Regions from separate parts of the Brevibacillus sp. genome, predicted to be linked through region 1. Evidence: riboswitches for the same ligand, from Rfam matches in the RefSeq annotation. Region 1 holds a riboswitch; the other holds the start of a gene.
What was found. A riboswitch is a leader RNA that binds a small molecule or an ion and turns the genes downstream of it on or off. The one in region 1 is predicted to bind lysine.

Region 1 (3,747 bases):
TCCAGAGTGGCAACTAGCGGTGCGGACAGCTCGCGGGTTTCCAAGCGCCAGGACTTGTCCTTTTTTTCGTTCAGCAGGTCGTTGAGTTTGGCCAATGCCTGCTTGTAGCTGGTTTCCAGAGCGGACAGCTTTTCTTTCGCTTCGTCGTTCTCCGACCAGTATTGGCGTTGGATGCTTTGCTTTTGCAGCTTGATCTTTTCTTCCAGAGAAGAGACTTCAAAATACGCTTTTTGCACTTGCAGCTGCAAATTGTTTTTTGAGGTTTTCAAAGTGACTTCGCTAAGCGCCAGGTCTTTTCTCGCTTTGGCAGCGTCTTCGTATTTTTTCTTGGCATCATCGAGCGTATTGACGTTTTCGAGCTGGATGGCCGCTTTTTCTCGCAGCGTATAGAGCGTTTCATATTCCGTAACATCGTAATCTATTTGCAGCAGCTCAAGATCGATGCTGGTTTTCAATGCCTGCTCGATCGCACCGTGGAGAGACAGAGGAGCGGTCTGGGGTTGTTCTGCGGCTGCAACAACTGCAGGAGCGGCCATAGCCAAATGAGTATTGCCTGCAAGAAGCGCGGCAACCAGTGTAGTGCTGTAGAGATGCTTCGATAACCTGGACTTCATTATGGGGCCTCCTTGGGAATAGGAAAAGAGTTTGTCGATAACGATTCTCATTATCAATTTTTCATGAACAGTATATATTTCCAGTCTACATTCGTCAATATGTAATCATAAGAAAGTTGATCGGAAAAATAAAATGAAACAAAGAAAAAGCTCCCTCGACGTGAGGGAGCCTGCAATGACTTGTTTGGCAAAGCTATTTATTTTTCGTCCATGCTGAAATCTACTTTATGGAGCGGAACAAGCTTGCTCTTTTTCGTATACTTGTAGACAAGCCAAACGATCAAAAACAGCGGCAAGCCAACATAGGAGACGAACACGCCGTTCCAGTCAATCTCGCCGCCGATAAACGCCGAGTAGTTTTGGCCGACAATGACGACGCAGCAAATGATAAAGGCGAAAATCGGGCCAAACGGGAACAGCTTCGCCCGGTATGGCAGCTCACGCAGGTCGCGGCCTTGGGCCAGGTACGCTTTGCGGAAGCGGTAATGGCTGATGGCAATGCCGAGCCAAGCGATAAACCCGGACATGCCGGATGCGTTCAGAAGCCATACGTACACCTCGCCATCTCCAAACAGGGAGGACAGAAACGCCAGCGCACCGATGGCAGCCGTCATGATCAAGGAATTGATCGGGACGCCGTTGCGAGTGACTTTGGCAAACCATTTTGGCGCTTTTCCTTCCTTCGCCAGCACCCACAGCATGCGGGTGGATGCGTACATGCCGGAGTTCCCGGCAGACAGCACGGAGGTGAGGATGACCGCATTCATCACAGAGGCGGCGAAGGCAAAGCCGGCTTTTTCAAAGACGATCGTGAACGGGCTGATGGCAATATCGGTAATATCACCGCTGATCAGATTCGGATTGTCGTAAGGAACGAGCAACCCGATAATCAGGATTGCGAAAATGTAGAAGAGCAAGATGCGCCAAAAAATCTGGCGGATCGCTTTCGGGATATTGCGCGCAGGGTCTTCGCTCTCACCAGCGGCCACCCCTACAAGCTCGGTTCCCTGGAACGAGAACCCGGCAATCATGAAGACGCCGAGAAGCGCCATGAAGCCGCCATTGAACGGTGCATCGCCTTTGGTGAAGTTTTGGAAGCCGACTGCTTCGCCACCCATAATGCCGAAGATCATCAAAATACCAATGATGATAAAGACGACGACGGTGACTACTTTAATCAAGGCAAACCAGTATTCAGATTCGCCGTAGCCTTTGACAGACAACAGATTAAGAGCAAACATAAGGACGAGGAACAAGGCACTCCACAAAATGGCGGGAGTATCCGGGAACCAGTATTTCATAATGAGAGCTGCGGCTGACAGTTCGACCGCAATCGTAATTGCCCAGTTGTACCAGTAATTCCAGCCAAGCGCGAAGCCGAGTGACGGGTCGACGAATCTGGTGGCGTAGGTGGAAAAGGAGCCGGATACAGGCATGAAGGCGGCCATTTCCCCAAGACTGGTCATCAAAAAGTAAACCATGATACTGATAGCGATGTAGGCGACCAAAGCGCCCCCTGGTCCGGCTTCGTGAATCGAGCCTCCACTCGCCAGGAACAAGCCCGTACCGATGGAGCCGCCGATGGCGATCATCGTCAGGTGGCGGGCTTTCAAACCACGTTGCAGTTGATTCTGTGACATAAGATGCTTGCACGACCTTTCGAAGATTTTGAGAAGGTCGGTCGGAAACGAAAAAACCGCCAATAGCCAAAAACGGCATAGGGCGGTATCATCCAATCCCCACCAAGCCTTCACTGAAGATAGCACACCACGTTTGCCCGGCAAGCAAACGTGACAGTTCTGTCCCTTTCGGGTACAGCCCCAGCCCACGCGCACAGAGATGCGATATGAGCTTCGGCGGCTTTTCCCTTTCCTGGAGTCATAGATTTCTTCTGAATCTCGTACAGGATGACATAAAAGCCGCGACCTCTACCCTCACCGTGAAAGATGAGGATAACATGTATGAAGTTGATTTATTTATCAACTATATAAGATTGATCGTTATTAATCAATGAAAAAAGTTGTGCTGCAAAATATTGCTAGAGTGGGAGCAAGGGCTACAAAAATGACCTGCGCGCAGGCCAAGAGCCTTGCAGCTTGCGGATTTGCACAATTTGTCCCGTATGAAAAGCGTCGTGCAAAATGATGCTCATCACGCTTTGCCCGATGGAGATGGTGGGCAGCGGCTGATCGAATGCATCGCCGGAAAGGGAGCGGAGCTTTTCATGAATGCCGCGATGTACTTCTTCCATGCGCTGCACCGCCGCTTGCCAAGCTGCTTCGTCGTCTGGCGCTCCGGATGGTTGGAAGGTGTCATCGTTCGTCTCAGCCGTACCAGGAAAATCCGTACCGGATAGACGGTGCAGCAAACGCTCTTTGAAATAGAGCAGATGACTGAGATTTTCCCAGATCGTGTTCGCTGCCTCTCCTTCGGGACGCCAGCTGGCTTGGGCCACGGTCACGCCATCCAGGGCGTGCTTGAGCGGCGGATACCAATCTTCTTTGTCATACGTGCACTCCCATTCATGAACAAGCAATTCCATCCGATTCATGTGTTTCCTCCTCGTCTGTCAAACAGATTGGTGAAGCGCTATAATGGCAATAAGAAGAAGTTTGTAACGCTCAAAATGAATTTTGGTGGTTACAAGATGATCTTACCATATGTTGGTGTTACCTACAAGAAGCGAAAATAGATGGGGGAAGAGAAGTGTGCAATGGCTATGCATCGATTTTTTAAACAGCGATTGGCGTGACTGGCGCGGGACAGGCCGCAAGGAAAATCGCCTGGCAAAGCGGGAATGGCAGGAATGGTTTTTGCAAGAGCACCAATTGCAGGCACCGCTGCCGCTTGACGAGGAAACCGTCGCTGTTCTTGTGCAATTTCGCGAGTATATGCGAATGCTTTTGGAAAAGGTGGTCAGCGGGGAGGCATTGCTGCAAGAGGAGTTGGAGCAACTGAACGAGACGCTGGCAAAAGCTCCGTTTTACGTTCGCGTCGTGCCTAGTGAAGAGGAAGCAACTTATGCGCAGGAATGGCATAGCGCGATTGAAGGATGGCCACTGGTCATGGCGCGGATCGCCGGGTCTTTTGCCACGCTGTTGCTTCCGTCCCATCTGGAGCGGATCAAGATTTG
Region 2 (3,747 bases), on a different contig from region 1:
GATCTGCGATCGGCTGCTGCACAAAATGCGTCAGCAGCCCGAGAGCAATCGCCATGTGCATGTCGTGTCCGCACGCATGCATATACCCTTCATGCAACGAGCGAAACGGATAGGACGTCTCCTCTGCAATCGGCAAGCCGTCCATGTCAGTCCGCCAGGCAATCGTCCGCTTCGGATTGGTTCCGGCAACCTTGACCAAAATCCCGGTGCGCCATGTCTTGATCTCCAGCCGATCTTGCGGAAGCTTCTCCAGGTAATCGAGCAAATACTTTTGCGTTTTTACCTCTTGAAAGCCCGGCTCGGGAATTTGGTGCAGATCGCGGCGAATTTGGGTAAACAAAGATGTCGTCATCGCTTACGCCTCCCCTTTTGCCCCTTGAAGCTCAGCCAGTTCCGCTGCAAAGCTTTCCAGGAAACGGTCTACGTCTTCCTTGGTCAAAGTGAGCGGCGGCAGCAAGCGAACAATCGTTTTTTGCGTCACATCCACGAGAACTCCCCGATCCAGCATGGCTTGCTGCAAGCGGCTGACCTCTTCGGGAGCAGCACTGAGCGGGATTCCCACCATCATGCCTTTGCCGCGCAGCGCCTGAAGCTGTTCCGGGAGGCGCTCACGCAGTGCTTCCAGTCCAGCCCACAGGTAGGCAATCACTTCGTCTACGCTCGCTGCAAATGCGGGATCGAGCAGTTCGTCCAGCACGACATTGCCCAAAGCAGCCGAAAGCGGAGACGGCGCAAAAGTCGTGCCGTGATCTCCCGGCTTGAACTGGTTCATCAGCTTCGTCCCGGCAATGACGCCACCGAGCGGAAGTCCGCCGCCTACTCCTTTGGCAAACAGGATCAAATCTGGCGTCACGCCTGCGTGCTCGTAGGCAAACAGTTTTCCCGTCCGTCCCATGCCTGTCTGGATTTCATCCATGGCAAACAGCATGCCTTCCTCTTGGCAAATGGTCGCCACCTCGCGCAAAAAGTCTACAGACAAAGGCACGACACCCCCGGAGCCAAGAACAGGCTCCATCAGGACGGCTGCTGGCTTTGCCTCGCGACAGATGGCGCGCAATCCGGCTGTGTCCTCCGGATCAAGCTCGTACACGGGAAAATCCGGCTGCGGAAAATCTTGATAGACGTGCGCTTGCCTGGTCAGCCGAACGGCGCCCAGCGTCCTGCCGTGAAAACTGTTGCGCAAGACGACGATCCCTTCGCGTCCCGCTCCGTCGGTCTTCGTCCATTTGTGAATCATTTTGATCGCGGACTCGGTCGCCTCTGCGCCGGAATTGGTGAAGAACACTTTTCCCGGGATCGTCTGCTCGACCAGCCGCTTGGCCAACAGGATCGCCGGCTGGTTCAAAAATACGTTGGAAATGTGCAGGAAACGTTCTCCCTGATCGCGCAGCGCCTGAACAATCCGCGGGTGGGAGTGGCCCAGCACATTGACTGCCAGGCCCGTAAACAGGTCCAAATACTTGTTGCCCGCTGTATCGTACAGGTAGTTTCCTTCCCCTTTGGCGATCGCGATAGGCAAACGTTTATAAGAAGAGACGATGTATTGTTCGTCGAGCGTACGCCAGTCCATGTGAGCTCTCTCCCCTACAGCTGACGTAGCTCCTGCTTGATCTCCGTCTTGGAGCGAGTTTTGTCGTCGATTTGTTTGATGACACGAGCAGGTGTGCCCGCAACAACCACGTATGGCGGCACATCCTCAATCACGACCGCGCCTGCTGCTACGACCGCGCCTTTTCCTACGCGAACGCCTTCGAGGATAACCGCATTGGCACCGATCACGACATCGTCTTCGACAACAACCGGCTGTGCGGAAGGCGGCTCAATAACGCCTGCAATGACAGAACCAGCGCCGATGTGGCAATTTTTCCCGATTGTACCGCGTCCACCTACAACCACGTTCATGTCGATCATCGTGCCTTCGCCAATTACCGCGCCAATATTGATCGAAGCTCCCATCATGATCACCGCGTTGTTTCCGATGGTAACCTGGTCACGGATGATCGCGCCCGGCTCGATGCGAGCCTGGATGCCTTTTGTATCGAGCAATGGAATCGCGGAATTGCGGCGGTCGCTTTCTACCACGTAGTCCTCGATTTTGTCGGCGTTTGCAGCCAAAACAGGCTCGATCTCTTTCCACTCGCCAAAGACGACGCCAGTAGAGCCAGTGATGAACGTTTTTGCGCTGGCACCGAAGTCAATGCCCTCCAGATTGCCTTTCACGTATACTTTCACAGGTGTTTTCTTTTCGCTTTTTTGAATAAACGCGATAATTTCATTTGCATCCATCATGTTCACAGGTAAATCCTCCTTTTTGATCAAAACCTTGCCTTGTTTAAATTGACTAAAAAAAGCAATGAGTGCATTCGCTATCTCATTGCTTTCCAAACTGCCCAAGCAAATCGTAAATAGCGCTCCACAAGAAGACAATCGTCTTTTGTGACAGGATGTTCATTGTTCATGAGCCACCCCAGCCGCTGCTGTTCGAGGGGAACAACAACCGCTTCGGCGCTTTAGCCTTTCCTCCTTTTCCCGCCCCCCGGCAGATGACGAAAAGATGTACTATTCTTCGGCGCACCTCTATTTAGACTTCCAATATTATAATTTCATTTAACTCTACCAAAATCATTCCCATGTGGCAACAGCTTTATAGAAAGAAAAAAAATCGTTGACAACGAGAATCATTTTCATTATCTTATTTTTGTGAGAATGATTTTCATTATCTTATTTGGAGGGTTTCAACCTTATGAGCCGCATTTTGATGGTTTACGCAAGCATGACTGGAAACACACAAGAGATTGCTGAAGCGATTGCTGAGGGTATTCGATCCACAGGAAAAGAGCTGGAGATAAAAGAAGTGATGGACGCAACAGCCAAGGAGCTTGAGGACTACGATGGCATCCTGCTCGGCGCTTACACTTGGGGCGACGGCGATCTTCCGGACGAGTGCCTGGACTTCTACGAAGAGATGGACGACATCGATCTGACTGGCAAAAAAGTAGTCGCATTCGGTTCCTGCGATTCCGCTTACGAGCACGTTGGCGCTGCCGTAGATACTCTCTTGAAAAAGGCGAGCGAGCGCGGTGCGGAAACACCACTTGAAGGCTTGAAAATCGAGCTGTCCCCTACAGCGAAAGAAGTGGAAACCTGCAAGGCGTTTGGCGTTTCTTTCTCCGAATTGCTGGGCTAAGACCAGAAGGCCGCTGAAAAGAAAAAGCCTTTCCACTTAAATCAAGTCATGGTACAATGTCGATCCGACTTTTTCCAGGGAGGATTGATATCATGACGCTACATACAGAAACGGTCTATCTGCGACCTCTGGGCATGGACGACGCAGCCGAGCTTCTTGAGCTTCGGCTGCGTAATCATGCTTTTTTGCAACCTTTTGAACCGATTCGGTCGTCTTCCTTTTTGACGCTCACGGGCCAACAGGAACAAATCGCCCAGGCGGAAAAAGACTTTGCCGCTGGCACAGGCTACGCTTTTGGCGTCTTTCTGCGCGAAACGGACGACATGATCGGCCGTGTTGCCCTGTCAAACGTCGTACGCGGCGCCTGGCAAAACGCGACCATCGGTTACTTCATGGATCAAAGCTGCAACCAAAAAGGCTACACGACAGCCGCCGTCAGGCTCGCTCTCGCTTTCGCCTTTCAAGAAGCCGGTTTGCACCGCGTGCAAGCCGCTGTCATGCCTCGCAATACGGCCTCTATTCGCGTTTTGGAGAAAAACGGTTTTCGCAAGGAAGGGTTG

Region 2: it holds a riboswitch for lysine, as region 1 does, so the genes downstream of both, dapD (2,3,4,5-tetrahydropyridine-2,6-dicarboxylate N-acetyltransferase) here and DEP07_RS07895 (amino acid permease) in region 1, are expected to answer to the same signal.

The regions. Positions count from the first base shown of each region.
Region 1 covers NZ_DOTK01000033.1:5,542-9,288, reverse strand. Annotated here, with positions in the region: gene DEP07_RS07900 (TolC family protein) at 1-614, opposite strand, end outside; gene DEP07_RS07895 (amino acid permease) at 812-2,254, opposite strand; lysine riboswitch at 2,367-2,553, opposite strand; gene DEP07_RS07890 (DinB family protein) at 2,671-3,165, opposite strand; gene DEP07_RS07885 (CGNR zinc finger domain-containing protein) at 3,323-3,747, shown strand, end outside.
Region 2 covers NZ_DOTK01000005.1:28,674-32,420, forward strand. Annotated here, with positions in the region: gene DEP07_RS00830 (N-acetyldiaminopimelate deacetylase) at 1-352, opposite strand, end outside; gene DEP07_RS00835 (aspartate aminotransferase family protein) at 356-1,570, opposite strand; gene dapD (2,3,4,5-tetrahydropyridine-2,6-dicarboxylate N-acetyltransferase) at 1,585-2,295, opposite strand; lysine riboswitch at 2,399-2,588, opposite strand; gene DEP07_RS00845 (flavodoxin) at 2,744-3,187, shown strand; gene DEP07_RS00850 (GNAT family N-acetyltransferase) at 3,280-3,747, shown strand, end outside.